DNA from 4 places in the Bacillus sp. CPT56D-587-MTF genome. Region 3 is predicted to be linked to each of the others. Evidence: predicted binding sites of a transcription regulator. Region 3 holds the regulator's gene; each other region holds the start of a gene.
What was found. The regulator Rex, encoded in region 3, represses fermentation and respiration genes when NADH is low (regulators of the CRP and FNR family bind a similar motif). The targets are predictions, from matches to a motif close to TTGTGAAATATTTCACAA.
Positions count from the first base shown of each region.

Region 1: the regulator Rex is predicted to act here: its motif matches at 2,381-2,398, upstream of arcA (arginine deiminase).
Region 2: the regulator Rex is predicted to act here: its motif matches at 1,914-1,931, upstream of AC3WVZ_RS24015 (L-lactate dehydrogenase).
Region 4: the regulator Rex is predicted to act here: its motif matches at 1,909-1,926, upstream of hcp (hydroxylamine reductase).

Region 1 is NZ_JBYTEF010000001.1:5,620,316-5,624,384, forward strand. Features, by position in the region: gene AC3WVZ_RS29050 (amino acid ABC transporter ATP-binding protein) at 1-123, opposite strand, end outside; gene AC3WVZ_RS29055 (methyl-accepting chemotaxis protein) at 334-1,626, shown strand; gene argR (arginine repressor) at 1,773-2,222, shown strand; gene arcA (arginine deiminase) at 2,491-3,723, shown strand; gene argF (ornithine carbamoyltransferase) at 3,754-4,069, shown strand, end outside.
Region 2 is NZ_JBYTEF010000001.1:4,635,571-4,639,639, reverse strand. Features, by position in the region: gene AC3WVZ_RS24025 (spore coat protein) at 1-185, shown strand, start outside; partial or broken gene AC3WVZ_RS24020 (IS1182-like element ISBth7 family transposase) at 318-1,687, opposite strand; gene AC3WVZ_RS24015 (L-lactate dehydrogenase) at 2,023-2,973, shown strand; gene AC3WVZ_RS24010 (PTS sugar transporter subunit IIC) at 2,993-4,006, shown strand.
Region 3 is NZ_JBYTEF010000001.1:4,912,257-4,916,325, forward strand. Features, by position in the region: gene groL (chaperonin GroEL) at 1-763, opposite strand, end outside; gene groES (co-chaperone GroES) at 802-1,086, opposite strand; gene AC3WVZ_RS25435 (CPBP family intramembrane glutamic endopeptidase) at 1,476-2,225, shown strand; gene AC3WVZ_RS25440 (YdiK family protein) at 2,222-2,413, shown strand; gene AC3WVZ_RS25445 (redox-sensing transcriptional repressor Rex) at 2,443-3,072, opposite strand; gene AC3WVZ_RS25450 (ABC-F family ATP-binding cassette domain-containing protein) at 3,260-4,069, shown strand, end outside.
Region 4 is NZ_JBYTEF010000001.1:2,993,499-2,997,567, reverse strand. Features, by position in the region: partial or broken gene AC3WVZ_RS15425 (IS1182-like element ISBth7 family transposase) at 1-1,207, opposite strand, end outside; gene hcp (hydroxylamine reductase) at 1,990-3,276, shown strand; partial or broken gene AC3WVZ_RS15415 (RHS repeat domain-containing protein) at 3,272-4,069, shown strand, end outside.

The DNA of each region.
Region 1 (4,069 bases), 710 kb from region 3:
ACTTTTACCAGAACCACTGGCACCAATTAAAACAACAACTTCTTTTTCTTTTACTTCTAAATCAATTCCTTTTAACACATCAAGTGAACCGAATGATTTTACTAGATTTCGAACTTGAATCATACAAAACCCCCAGTTAAAAATATATTTTACAAATGTTGCCCTGTATTTCTGTTATTAGTCATAAATTGTCAGAATCCTTTATTTTTTTCGTGCAATTTGATATTCAAAGAAATAATGATTTTTAAAATCTCTATATCCTTCTATAATGAAAATATGGATAATAATATATAGGTAGTATTTATATTGCTTATAAAAAGGGGGAAAGGGAAGATGGAAAAAGAAAGAAAAACATTTTCTTTTGGATTACGTACACAACTTATGCTATTCACTACAGTTTTAGCTTTCATTACATATTCAACAAGTATATTTTTTATTTACGTGATATACGATTATTTTCAAAGTTATGTAAGTCAAACTGTATATAATATTATCGTTATGTTATTAGGGGTAGTATGGTCTGGAATTTTAGCATATGGAGCAGCCGTATTTTTAATTAAACCGCTTCGCAAGTTAGAGGAAGCGGCAAGAAAAGCAGCTGAGGGTGATATTCGTGAAGATGTTCCATTACCGAAGACAGATGATGAAATTAAATCTTTAAGTGTTGCATTTAATATGATGTTAGGAAACTTAAGGGGCATGGTAAAAAATATTGATACAACATTTTCGTATACAAATAATCAAGTACAGCAGATTAGAAAACAAACAGGCGAAGCAACGAGACAAGCGCAAGGTGTATCTGAGACACTTGCAGAGATTTCTTCAGGCGCTGAGCAATCAGCGGCATCAATTCAAGCAATTGTTTCTGCTGTTGATACAACGACTTCTATTGCAAGTGAAGTAGAAGAAAAAGCGAAGCAGTCTGATACATTGTCTTCAGAAATGGTTGAAGCTTTAGGGCATAGTACTCGTGTCTTTACGTCTTTAATTCAAGGTATTCAAACATTGGCAAAAGAAAATGAAGATTCAATGCAAAATGTACAGAAGTTAGAAGAACGAATGAAACAAGTAGAACATATTGTGTCTGTTGTGAGTGCGATTGCTAGCCAAACGAATTTATTAGCACTAAATGCTTCTATTGAGGTAGCTCGCGCAGGAGAGCATGGAAGAGGCTTTGCGGTTGTTGCGGAAGAAGTACGTAAACTTGCTGATGAAAGTGATCATTCTGCAAGAAACATATCGCAGTTATTACGGAATATGCAAGATGAAGTACAACAAGTTGCAATGAAAATGACAGAACAAGTGAAAATAGCTAAAGAAGAGGCGAAACGTGGGGAAGCTACGGAATTAATTTTAAAAGAAATGTCATCAAGTGTTATGGAAGTAGCCGATGCAACTCAGCAAATTAGTAGTTATATGAATGAACAAGTGAGCCACATTCATCAAACAGGAGCACAAACAAAAGCTGTAGCAGCAATTGCTGAAGAAACGTCAGCTGGTTCGCAAGAAGTAGCACGTGTGACGATACAACAATCTAAAAATATGATAGTAATCGATCAATTATTAAAGGATTTAGAGAAGCAAGCAACTGATTTGAAACAAACAATTGAACGATTTTCAATGTAAAAGGAAGAACAGAATATTGTTCTTCTCTTTTTTATTTAGCTTGATTTAATATTTACAGTTAAACTATGAACGTTTCCGCAACATTCTTTTCTGTCCCTTTCGGATGAAAATTATAGCGAGCTATAATATTAAAAGGGGTGTCTTTTATGAAAAAAGAAAAAAGACAACGGTTAATTAAACAATTTGTAAAGGAGTATGAAATAGATAAGCAAGAAAGATTAGTAGAATTGTTAGCAAAAAAAGATGTATTAGTAACACAAGCTACGGTTTCTCGCGATATTCGTGAGTTAAACTTAACGAAGGTACCTTCTCAAGAAGGATTAATGATATATAAAGTTTTCTCAGAAGAGCATTTACAAACTGATATAAAGTTAAAGAAAAAATTACGAGAAGTTGTTGTAAAAATTGATTGTGTAGATCAATTAATGGTTATTAAAACATTACCTGGTAATGCACATGTTATTGGTGTTTTATTTGATAAATTAGATTGGAAAGAAAAAATAGGATGTATATGTGGAAATGATACATGCCTTATAATTTCACAGTCGAAATCAGATAGGGAGATTATAGAAGAAAGATTAAATTTAATTATTTAGATGCAAAAATCCTGTTTTTAATAAAATTAAAAACAGGATTTTTGTTTAAATACGGAAGTTAAATATTCAATATATATGCGTAATATATGTATTTTTTATTGAGAAAGCAAGATAGTTTGTTATAAAAATACATATTCGTATGATTTTAAAAAAATAACTTGTTTAATATTTCACAATGATAATGTGGATGCTTTCACAAAGATGAAAGTACAGAGCATTTATTATGTACTTGTAAGACATCAAACATATTTAAAAGGAGGTACAACAAATGAAACATCCGATACATGTTACTTCAGAAATTGGGGAATTACAAACGGTTTTATTAAAACGACCGGGTAAAGAAGTGGAAAACTTGACGCCAGATTATTTGCAGCAATTATTATTTGACGATATTCCATACTTACCAATTATTCAAAAAGAGCATGATTATTTTGCACAAACGTTACGCAATCGGGGTGTTGAAGTTCTTTATTTAGAAAAACTAGCCGCTGAGGCGTTAGTAGATAAAAAACTTCGAGAAGAATTTGTTGATCGTATTTTAAAAGAAGGACAGGCCGACGTAAATGTTGCACATCAAACTTTAAAAGAATATTTACTTTCCTTTTCAAATGAAGAATTAATTCAAAAAATTATGGGCGGTGTACGGAAAAACGAAATTGAAACAAGTAAGAAGACACATTTATATGAATTAATGGAAGATCACTATCCGTTTTACTTAGATCCAATGCCTAATTTATATTTTACTCGTGACCCAGCAGCTAGCGTGGGCGATGGCTTAACGATAAATAAGATGAGAGAACCAGCGCGTAGACGTGAATCATTATTCATGGAGTACATCATTAAATATCATCCAAGATTTGCAAAACATAATGTACCAATCTGGTTAGATCGTGATTATAAATTTCCAATTGAAGGTGGCGACGAGCTAATTTTAAATGAAGAAACAATTGCAATTGGAGTATCTGCTCGTACTTCAGCTAAAGCAATTGAACGTTTAGCTAAAAATCTCTTTAGCCGACAAAATAAAATTAAGAAAGTGTTAGCAATAGAAATTCCAAAATGTCGAGCATTTATGCATTTAGATACAGTATTTACAATGGTTGATTATGACAAGTTTACAATTCACCCAGCCATTCAAGGGCCAAAAGGGAATATGAATATTTATATTTTAGAAAAAGGATCAGATGAGGAAACTCTTAAAATTACACATCGTACTTCTTTAATGGAAGCATTAAAAGAGGTATTAGGCTTAAGTGAATTAGTTCTTATTCCATGTGGAGGAGGAGATGTAATTGCTTCTGCTCGTGAACAATGGAATGATGGCTCGAACACATTAGCAATTGCGCCAGGTGTAGTTGTTACATATGATCGCAACTATGTATCTAATACGTTATTACGTGAACACGGTATAGAAGTGATTGAGGTGCTAAGTTCGGAATTATCTCGTGGTCGTGGGGGTCCACGTTGCATGAGTATGCCAATTGTTCGTAAAGATATTTAGTATAAATAACGGAGAAAGTAGGGATGAATTATGTTAATGACTAGACCAAATTTAAAAGGAAGAAGCTTTCTAGCAGAAAAAGATTTTACACAAGAAGAATTGTTATATTTTCTAGATTTGGCAGCAGAATTAAAAGAGAAAAAGAAAAATGGTATCCCGCATCATTATTTAGAAGGTAAAAATGTAGCGCTCTTATTTGAAAAAACTTCTACTCGTACGCGTTGTGCATTTACAGTAGCATGTACAGATTTAGGGGCAAATCCTGAATATTTAGGGAAAGGTGATATTCAACTTGGGAAAAAAGAATCTGTAGAGGATACAGCAAAAGTGTTAGGGCGTATGTTTG
Region 2 (4,069 bases), 280 kb from region 3:
CAAATTATATTGCTCAGTCTGATAATGAACAGTTACATCAAACGTTAATTCAAATTCGTAATCAAGACGAGGCGCGCCAACGTAATATGTATGAGTACGCAAAGCAAAAGAGTTATTACAAACCGGCAGCACCTGCTAATCCGATGATTGTACAGCAATTAAAAAGCCAATTAAGTGCGGAATAACAGGAAAAAGAAAACGAGCGAATTTATTCGCTCGTTTTCTCAGAGTGTTGGGAAACCCTTTAGGGTTCCCAACACTCTGGAATCTTTTTTGATTTTAGCGAATAAAAACAACATAAAATAATAGAATTTTAAAAAATAGCCCTCCACCTGACCCTTTTTGGTCAGGTGGAGGGCTATTTTTTTCATGTTTTGACAAGCTGCGGTGAGATAAGCTTGCATTTGGACAGACTTCAGCCCTCGAAACCGGGCATAGCGGTAGCCATGTAGTTCTTTGGCGTCTGCAAAGCTTCGCTCTATAGTGGAACAGCGTACTTTATACAACCTTTTCCCTGTAGCTGTTAGCTTGTTTTTTCTAGCAATATCCTTATATTTCTCCCACACATGATGAGTGATAACTTTTTGTTTTTGTTTCTTTGAAAAGCACACCTCACGTAACGGACAAACAGCGCAGTCTTCTGGATTCGATTTGTATTGACGGTATCCTTCACGATCAGTTGTTACATATTCTAGAATACATCCCATCGGACAAGCGAAAACATTCATTTCTTCTACATATTTAAATTGGCTTTTCGGTACTTCTTTATTCCGTTTTCCAAATCGGCGATACCCCATCACCATAAATATATTCCGTTCTGATAGTTTCTTACAGATATATCCTGTAAAATAGCCAGCATCAAGGGCAACAGCTTCTACTTTGAAGTCGAATTTATCAATCTGAGCTTGGAGGCGTGCTAAATACGGCTCGGAATCTGCCATATTTCCAGCCGTTACATAGGTATCTGTAATAATATTGTACTTCGCATCAGTCGTACGATGATCCAAGAAATGAAAACCATTTGGTTTTCCATCTCTCATTAAAAATCCACTATCTGGATCCGTTGTACTTATACGAGTTTTTTTGGTAGGGGTATCACTTTCCTTTCTAGGTTTTAATTCTTTTTTCCATGTACCTCACGATCTTCGATTACCGCAGCTTCTAGCTCGTCTATATAAAACTTTGCTTTTTCTTTTTTATATTTATGTACAAATTTATTTTTATTGGCATTGGCCTTAATATGTGTAGAATCTGTCATCAGTGCACGTCCTCCTACCATCCGGTGCTCCGTCGCTTGTCTCACAATCTCATCAAAAATTTCTTCGAAAATATTTGTATGAATAAAACGAGTACGACGATTCCAACTGATTGTAGAGTGATCCGGAATAGTATCCGATAGAGAAAACCCTAAAAACCAACGGTAGGCAATATTCGTTTTAATTTCCTTTTCCAATTGACGCTCAGAACGAATACCGTAAAAATATCCAATAAACATCATCTTAAATAAAACAATAGGATGAATGGACGGGCGTCCATTGTTTTCACAGTAATAAGGGCGTAACTTCTCTTCAATAAAATCAAAACTAATTGTCGCTTCAATTGCACGAAGGAAATGATCTTGTGGAACCAACTCTTCTACAGAAACAGATACACGCTCATCACGATGATTTTTTAAAGCACCCATCATAAAAAATCTCTCCTTTTCCTCTTTTTTATCAGTGTTGACACATAAAAAGAGGTTCAGACACAAAAACAGGCTGTGGAGAAGACTTTCTCCACAGCCTGAGAAAACGAGCGAATTTATTCGCTCGTTTTCTTTTTGTATATGTCAATAAATACATAATAAATATTTTTCCAGTTGTAACAAATATGACGAAAATGGAATATGACAATTCACAAAAAGGACAAAAACTTTGTTCAAAATTTCACAAAGTATCCATGGTTTCTATCGTGGGAACCTCTATAATTAAGAATGTAAAGAACAAAAGAAATAGATTATATGATCAATTAGGAGAGATTGCTATGAAAAGACATACAAGAAAAATTGCAATTATCGGTACTGGATTAGTTGGATCAAGTTGTGCGTATTCCATTGTAAATCAAGGGATTTGCGAAGAGCTATTATTAATTGATATAAATCATGAACGTGCAGTTGGGGAAGCAATGGATTTATCACATTGCATTAACTTTACAAATACAAGAACAAAAGTATATGCAGGAAGCTATGAAGACTGCAAAGATATGGACATTGTCATTATTACAGCAGGGCCAGCACCAAAACCAGGGCAAAGTCGCTTAGATACTTTAGGAGCGAGTGCGAAGATTATGGAAAGTGTTGTTGGTGGTGTAATGGCAAGTGGATTTGATGGTATTTTCTTACTTGCATCGAACCCAGTTGATATTATTACATATCAAGTGTGGAAATTATCTGGATTACCTAGAAATCGCGTAATCGGTACTGGTACATCACTAGATTCTTCTCGCTTAAGAACAATTTTATCTGAAATGCTACATGTAGATCCTCGTAGTATTCATGGGTATTCATTAGGAGAACATGGTGATTCTCAAATGGTTGCTTGGTCTCATGTAACTGTTGGTGGAAAGCCAATTCTGCAAATTTTAGAAGAACAAAAAGAGCGATTTGGTGAAATAGATTTAGATGAAATTGTTGAGAAGACTGCAAAAGCTGGCTGGGAAATTTATAAACGTAAAGGAACTACTTATTACGGGATTGGAAATTCTCTAGCATATATTGCGAGTTCAATCTTTAATGATGATCACCGTGTCATTGCTGTATCAGCCATTTTAGATGGTGAGTACGGTGAATATGATATTTGTACAGGAGTACCAGCTATTATTACTAGAGACGGTATAAGAGAAGTTGTAGAACTCAATTTAACAGAGGATGAAGAATCTCGATTCGCAAAATCAAACGATATTTTACGTGATTATATGAAAACAATTGGTTACTAACTTATAGAAGGTGAAACAAATGAAGGAATATATAATGTCTCGTGTATTTAAAGCATCTGCTGGAATCGCACAAGGTATTTTCGTATCCCTCGGAATTGGTTTACTGATCGAAAATATAGGAAGAATTGTTGATATACCATTACTTATTACAATCGGAGTTGTTGCAAAATCACTAATGGCACCGGCAATTGGTGCTGGAATTGCTTTTATGCTCGGTGCAAACGGTCTTGTAATCTTCTCGGCGATGGTAGCCGGAGCGATTGGTGCCGGATCCATTTCGATTACTGAAGCTGGTCTAATTATTAAAACAGGTGAGCCAATCGGTGCATTATTAACAGCAACTTTAGCTGTATATATTGGTAAACGTTTAAGCGGAAAAACTGCGTTAGATATGATGCTCGTTCCATTTGCGGCCATATTAGGTTCTGGTTTAGTAGGCATTTGGTTATCTCATAATATTACTCCTGTTTTAAATGCAGTTGGAGCGTTTATTAAAGATAGCTCAGCTGGTAGCCCATTCATCGCTTCTATCGTCATTGCAGTAGTTTGGGGACTATTACTTATCTCTCCAGCTTCATCAGCTGCGTTAGCAATTGCACTTAGCTTAGACGGTGTTGCAGGTGGTGCAGCTCTTGCTGGATGCGTTGCTCAGTTTATCGGATTCTCTGTCATCTCAGCAAAAGAAAACAATTTAGGTGGCATATTAGCTCAAGCACTTTGTACTCCGAAAGTACAGTTACCAAATATCACTAAAAATCCAATGATTCTCGTCCCAACTGTCGTCGCCAGTGCTATAGTCGGTCCAGTATCAGCATTAATTTTCCAACTGGAAGCAGGAAAGGAAATTGCAGGTCTTGGATTAAGTTCTCTTATAGCACCAATTAATTTAATTTCCAGCCAAGGATGGGAAGTTCTCCCGGCGATGGTAATTACTTATATCGTCATTCCAGTAGCTGTTTCTTATATACTTTACATTGCTCTTAAAAAAGCAGGTCGTATTCATTCTGGTGATATGACTGTACCGCAATCTTAAATTGAAAATCTCCTTAATAATAGATAAAAGCAGACTGAAGCCACAGTCTGCTTTTTTGTCATG
Region 3 (4,069 bases):
CGCCTTCTACATCTTCAGCAATGATAAGAAGTGGTTTACCTTGTTGTACCACTTGCTCTAATACTGGTAAGATTTCTTGAATGTTAGAAATCTTTTTGTCAGTAATTAAGATATATGGGTTATCAAGAACTGCTTCCATTTTGTCAGAATCAGTAATCATGTAAGGAGATGCATAGCCACGATCAAATTGCATACCTTCTACTACGTCTAATTCTGTTGTAAATCCTTTAGACTCTTCTAAAGTAATAACGCCGTCGTTACCAACGCGCTCCATTGCTTCAGCGATTAATTGACCTACTTCTTCGTCAGCTGCAGAAATAGCAGCTACTTGTGCGATAGAAGATTTGCCTTCGATTGGTTTAGAAATCGTTTTTAATTCTTCAATTGCAGCAGTAACAGCTTTTTCGATACCTTTACGAAGACCCATTGGGTTCGCACCAGCTGTTACGTTTTTAAGACCTTCACGAATCATAGCTTGCGCTAATACAGTTGCAGTTGTTGTTCCGTCACCAGCTACGTCATTTGTTTTGCTAGCAACTTCTGCTACTAATTTCGCACCCATGTTTTCGAATGCATCTTCTAATTCGATTTCTTTTGCGATTGTTACACCATCATTTGTAATAAGTGGTGAACCAAATTTTTTCTCAAGTACAACGTTACGACCTTTTGGTCCAAGCGTAACTTTTACTGCGTTTGCAAGAGTGTCGACACCGCGAAGCATCGAACGACGTGCTTCTTCACTAAATTTAATATCTTTTGCCATAATAATTGACCCCCTTGGATTTTTTAAGATTTATATAATTAACCGATAACTGCTAAAATGTCACTTTCACGTAAAATCAAGTAGTCTGTACCTTCATATTTCACTTCAGTACCTGCATATTTTGAGAAGATGATAAGATCACCTGCTGCTACCTCTAAAGCAACACGCTCACCATTCTCAAGCACTCGACCAGTACCTACTGCAACAACTTTACCCTCTTGTGGTTTTTCTTTTGCAGTATCTGGTAATACGATACCACTTGCTGTTTTTTCTTCTGCTTGAACAAGCTCAATTACAACGCGATCACCTAATGGCTTTAGCATGAACAATAACCTCCTCATTTTGTTATGTAAATTTCTTTTATTAGCACCCAAGTCATCCGAGTGCTAACACACTTATAATAATAAATAATCTCAATTTCTTTTGCAAGTAAAAAAATCATAATTTTTTCGCAAATCACTATATAAACTTTCTATATACAATACTGCCTTTACTATATGAATCGTTGTTTCCACTGCTCGTATGTTACAATATGAAAGGACACCCTAAGTTGTTTTCGCTACACATACAACTTTCTCCTGTCTTCTATTATAATTTCAAATAAGGATTTACGAAAAAAACATAATTCAAGAGGTTTATATCGTAGGTAGCATATTTACATGTTATCCTAACTTATCTCATACACTATAGTTAGAAAGGATGGTTAAACCATTTGAAGAAACAATACTGGTGGATTATCATTACATACATTTTAATGCAGTTATCTGGCGTTGTTGGATTACCACTTCTCCTAAAAACAGGACTCTATGATAATAGAGGATTTACCATTGAAGAAAAAGGACAAATCATAACGGGACACTGGGCAATCATTAGCTTCTTTATTGCATTATGTATCGTGCTTTGGTTACTTAGAACAGATATTCGTGACAGGCATTTAGATCCAATGCGCTCTTCTGTTCCAGCTACTATTGGATGGATTTTTATCGGGTTCTTCTTAGCAATCATCTCACAATCCATTGCAGGTATGATTGAAATGTATGTATTTGGGGTTCCACGTGGATCTGAGAATACAGACAGACTGATGGACATCGCAAGAACGATACCTTGGTTCCTTATTGTTGTATCTATAATTGGACCTATCTTAGAAGAAATCGTATTTAGAAAAATTCTATTCGGCACGCTTTATAAGAAGTTTAACTTCTTTATCGCAGCTATCATTAGTTCGCTTGTATTCGCAACAATTCATTTTGATTTTACTCACTTATTGGTATACACTGCTATGGGGCTCGTATTCGCCTTCTTATATGTGAAGACGAAACGTATTATCGTTCCGATTGCAGCTCATGTTGCGATGAATACATTAGTCGCTATTGGGCAAATTTTTATGAGCAATGAACAAATTCAAGAAATGATTAAAGAAGCTGAAAAAATGCAAGGCTTTATCGGAGGATTTTTTGTATGAGAAACTCACCATTGTTCATGGCTGCACTATACTTCCTTCTTGGATGTATCTTTACACGCTTCGCCATTACGAACGTGACAGATACAATCTGGAATATGTGGACAATACTATTTGCAGTTATGGCAACAATTGATTTTAATTTGGCACTTCGCCTTATATTAGTTAAATTCACAAAGAAGAAACAATAATAAAACGCAGAGGTCGCTTCCTCTGCGTTTTATTGTGGATAGTTTTTCAAAAAGTAAACTAATGTTTGTAACTCTACAGCTAAGTCAATATGATGAATTCTAATATTCTCTGATACGTTTAATCGCGCTGGTGTGAAATTCAAAATACCGTGCACGCTTGTTTCAGCTAATCTATCTGCTACAGCTTGTGCTACTGTAGCCGGTACTGTTAATATTGCCACTTGTATATCATTTGATAATCTCTCTTCTAATTCATCTAAATGATATACAGGAATGCCCCCGATTTCTGTTCCAACTTTCTCTTCACTAACATCAAATGCCATTTCAATTTTTGTATTATTGTTTTTCGTGAAATTATAATGTAAGAAAGCGGTCCCTAAATTACCTACTCCAATAAGTGCTACACGTGTTATATCATCTTGATCAAGTGTTTCGCGGAAAAATGATAATAAATAATTTACGTTATATCCATATCCCTTTTTCCCTAACGCTCCAAAATACGAAAAATCTCTTCGTATTGTTGCGGAATCTACTTTTACTGCCTCACTCAATTCGGCCGATGAAACACGCTGCTTACCAGAAAGAGATAAGTTTTGGATAAATCGATAGTATAGAGGCAATCTTTTAGCAGTGGCTTGTGGAATCTTTTGCTGATCCATATGACCTCTCCTCTCTTCCTATCTTTATTCATATACTTTAATCAAATACAGAAGTTTAGCACTCATTAAATTCCTTGTATAATAAAGAGAAGAAGTATTCTCTCTTTATTTTAAACTATACACTATTTTTAGTATGATTGAGAAATATAAACATGGCAAAGTTAAGAAATTATTTGAGGTGAAAACATTGATTTTATTACAAGTAAACGCGCTTTCGAAATTATACGGTGCAGAAACGATTCTTGCAAACATAAAATTGGAAGTACAAACAAAAGATCGTATCGCATTAGTTGGAAGGAATGGAGCAGGAAAATCTACATTATTAAAAATTATCGCTGGTGAATTATCTCATGATGGTGGCGAAATTATAAAACCGAAAGATGTCTCAATCGGATATTTAGCTCAAAATACTGGACTAGAAACGTCTTTAACAATTTGGGATGAAATGCTAACCGTCTTTACCCACTTACAGCAAATGGAGACAAAACTTCGAAGGCTTGAGCAAGAAATGGGAAAAGAAGAAAACTTTTCAAACGAAGCTACATATGAAAGATTGTTAGCTGATTATGACCAACTACAACTCAATTATAAAGATCAAGGTGGATATCAATATGAAGCGGATATTCGCTCCATTTTAAGCGGCCTTGGCTTCCCAGTTGAAACGCACCAGACGACGATCTCTACTTTAAGCGGCGGGCAAAAAACAAGATTAGCTCTCGGGAAATTATTATTAACAAAACCAGACTTACTTATTTTGGACGAGCCTACAAACCATTTAGACATCGAAACATTAACATGGCTTGAGCAATATTTGCAAGGTTATCCTGGCGCAATATTAATCGTCTCACATGACCGTTATTTCTTAGACAAACTCGTTACACAAGTATATGAAATTTCGAATAAAGAAAGCAGACGATTTGTTGGTAACTACAGTAAATATTTAGACTTAAAATCAGCATTATATGAGCAAGAAATGAAACGTTACGAAAAACAACAA
Region 4 (4,069 bases), 1.9 Mb from region 3:
ATAGTGGAACAGCGTACTTTATACAACCTTTTCCCTGTAGCTGTTAGCTTGTTTTTTCTAGCAATATCCTTATATTTCTCCCACACATGATGAGTGATAACTTTTTGTTTTTGTTTCTTTGAAAAGCACACCTCACGTAACGGACAAACAGCGCAGTCTTCTGGATTCGATTTGTATTGACGGTATCCTTCACGATCAGTTGTTACATATTCTAGAATACATCCCATCGGACAAGCGAAAACATTCATTTCTTCTACATATTTAAATTGGCTTTTCGGTACTTCTTTATTCCGTTTTCCAAATCGGCGATACCCCATCACCATAAATATATTCCGTTCTGATAGTTTCTTACAGATATATCCTGTAAAATAGCCAGCATCAAGGGCAACAGCTTCTACTTTGAAGTCGAATTTATCAATCTGAGCTTGGAGGCGTGCTAAATACGGCTCGGAATCTGCCATATTTCCAGCCGTTACATAGGTATCTGTAATAATATTGTACTTCGCATCAGTCGTACGATGATCCAAGAAATGAAAACCATTTGGTTTTCCATCTCTCATTAAAAATCCACTATCTGGATCCGTTGTACTTATACGAGTTTTTTTGGTAGGGGTATCACTTTCCTTTCTAGGTTTTAATTCTTTTTTCCATGTACCTCACGATCTTCGATTACCGCAGCTTCTAGCTCGTCTATATAAAACTTTGCTTTTTCTTTTTTATATTTATGTACAAATTTATTTTTATTGGCATTGGCCTTAATATGTGTAGAATCTGTCATCAGTGCACGTCCTCCTACCATCCGGTGCTCCGTCGCTTGTCTCACAATCTCATCAAAAATTTCTTCGAAAATATTTGTATGAATAAAACGAGTACGACGATTCCAACTGATTGTAGAGTGATCCGGAATAGTATCCGATAGAGAAAACCCTAAAAACCAACGGTAGGCAATATTCGTTTTAATTTCCTTTTCCAATTGACGCTCAGAACGAATACCGTAAAAATATCCAATAAACATCATCTTAAATAAAACAATAGGATGAATGGACGGGCGTCCATTGTTTTCACAGTAATAAGGGCGTAACTTCTCTTCAATAAAATCAAAACTAATTGTCGCTTCAATTGCACGAAGGAAATGATCTTGTGGAACCAACTCTTCTACAGAAACAGATACACGCTCATCACGATGATTTTTTAAAGCACCCATCATAAAAAATCTCTCCTTTTCCTCTTTTTTATCAGTGTTGACACATAAAAAGAGGTTCAGACACAAAAACAGGCTGTGGAGAAGACTTTCTCCACAGCCTGAAAAGAAAGGAGAAATAATTTTCTCCTTTCTTTCTTCTAACTATATTTAAATGCTGAATCTGTCAATTACGTCAGCATATATTACTGAGATTTTAATTCCAAGTATACAAATACTAGTACTGTCATAATTGCAATAACAACGTAAGTAGCATCAAGCATTATAAGTGTTTTTAAAGTTTCAGTCATCGTAATTCACCCCTGTTATAAAAATATAACATGATCTTTTTATTGATTAGATTAGAGATCATAAAGATAAAATGTATATGAAATTTCTTAAGTAGCTTCTATATAAATATATCATATAAATAATGTAAGTAATGTTAAGATAGTGTAAATGTATTGTAAATAAAGAGGTTTACAATGAAGGCTTTAATAAAAAAATGATAGTTCCTTAAAATAAAAAATACGCTATTTTCATATGAGATGAATTGCAATTATTTGTATAAGGGATTCAAAAAAATTTTTTGTTGTATATATTTCTCCAAATTAATTATTTAGCTATTTAAAAGTATCGAAAGATGTGTGCACACTAATGTATATTTTTTGGATGTCAATAAAAGTATTATGTCAACAATATGAACTGTCACAAATCTTTATATATTATTGTGATTGATATCACATCACTTTTTTTCAATGGGTATTATGCTTAAGGTGTAATGAATGATTGGGAGAGGGTGGGATGATATGTTTTGTTATCAATGTGAACAAACGCCAACAGGCGGATGTAAAGTAATGGGTGTTTGTGGCAAGAATGAAACGATTGCGAGTCTACAAGATACGATTGTGTTTGGGCTAAAAGGAATTGCAGCTTATCGCACACATGCTGCTCAGCTAGGGTATACGGATGGATTTGTAGATGCTACAACACAAGAAGCTTTATATATGACATTAACAAATTCTAATTTTAACGAACAAGAGCATATTGATATGGCTATGAAAGTGGGGAAATCAGCTTTACGGGTGATGGAATTATTAGATGAGGCACATACGAATCATTTTGGTGTGCCAGAACCTGTACAAATTACACAAAATCGTGTAGAAGGTAAAGCAATTGTAGTTACGGGCCATAATTTATTTGCATTAGAAGAACTATTAAAGCAAACAGAAGGAAAAGACATTAATATTTATACGCATTCTGAAATGCTACCAGCACACGGATACCCGCAACTGAAAAAATATAAACATTTAAAAGGAAACATCGGTAAGGCATGGTATGATCAAAGACGCCTTTTTGAAAAATTTACTGGTGCCATATTAGCTACAACGAACTGTGTTATGCCAATTAAAGGATCATACTCTGATCGATTCTTTTCATATGACATTGCAGGTTTAGAGGGTGTACAAAAAATTGAAAATGATGATTTTACACCATTGATTCAAAAAGCACTAGAACTTTCAGAAGTACATATGGAGTCGGATGAACAGTTAGTAACAGGGTTTCATCATCATACAGTATTATCATTAGCTCCGGAAATTATTAATGCAGTAAAAGAGGGGAAGATAAAGCGTTTCTTTGTTATTGCCGGTTGTGATGCACCGGGAAAAGGTGGAGAATATTATCGTGAATTAGCAACGTCACTTCCGCCAGAAACAGTTATTTTAACAACTTCTTGCGGGAAATTCCGCTTTAATGATGTGGATTACGGTGTTGTACCTGGTACCGAGATTCCGCGCTACATCGACTTAGGACAATGTAATAATTCCATTTCTACAGTGAAAATAGCAGCTGCATTAGCTGATGCTTTCCAATGTGAAGTGAATGAATTGCCAGTAAGTATTGTGCTATCATGGTTTGAACAAAAAGCGGTTGCCATTTTACTCGGGCTATTTAGTCTTGGAATTCAAGATATTCGCATCGGTCCAAAGGCTCCTGAATTTATTTCACCTGGCGTGCTTGATGTATTACAAGAAACATTTGGTTTAAAACTAATTACAAATGCAGCAGAAGACATGGCTATGATGTTATCGTAACGGAAAAGATTCATTTACATTTGAACGTGATCAAAACGGACAAGTTACGAAAGTGAAAGACCATGTCAATGGTGTAGAACGAACAAAAACATACGATAAGGCTGACCGCGTTACAAGTGCAACAGATAGCCGAGGCGGAAAAATTGACTGGGCATATCACGACAAAGCAAACAGTAAGACAGAGAAATTAAAAGAACAAACAGTAACACAAGGTGGATACACAAATAAAGTATCGTATGACTACAACACGCTAGATCAAAACATTCGTGTAACAGACGGTTCTCAAACGTATCGATTTGATTATGATGATCAAGGAAACGTTCGTACGTATACAGCTGGTAATGGTTCAGGTTCGACGTTTAACTATGACCACGCGAACAAAATTAAAGACCTAGTAGTAGGTACATCCAACAGTATTCTTCTTTCTGAACGATATGAATATGATCAAGCGGGTAACCGTACGAAGATTAAACATGAAGGTGCGGGCGGAAAAGTAACAGAAACAAACTTTGTATATGACCCGATTAACCAATTATTAAATGAAGCACTACCAAACGGAACAAGTAAATCTTACACATATGATGGATTTGGAAACCGTACGAGTGTGAAAGTTGTAGAGAATGGAAAAGAAACAAAATCTATAGCGGCAACATTTAATGACGGAAATCAGCTTGTGAAATTCGGAAACGAATCGTTAACGTATGATGCGAATGGAAATCGTACATCTGACGGGAAGTACAAGTATACATGGAACGAAGATGACCAGATTGTAGCGATTACAAAACAAGGTGAG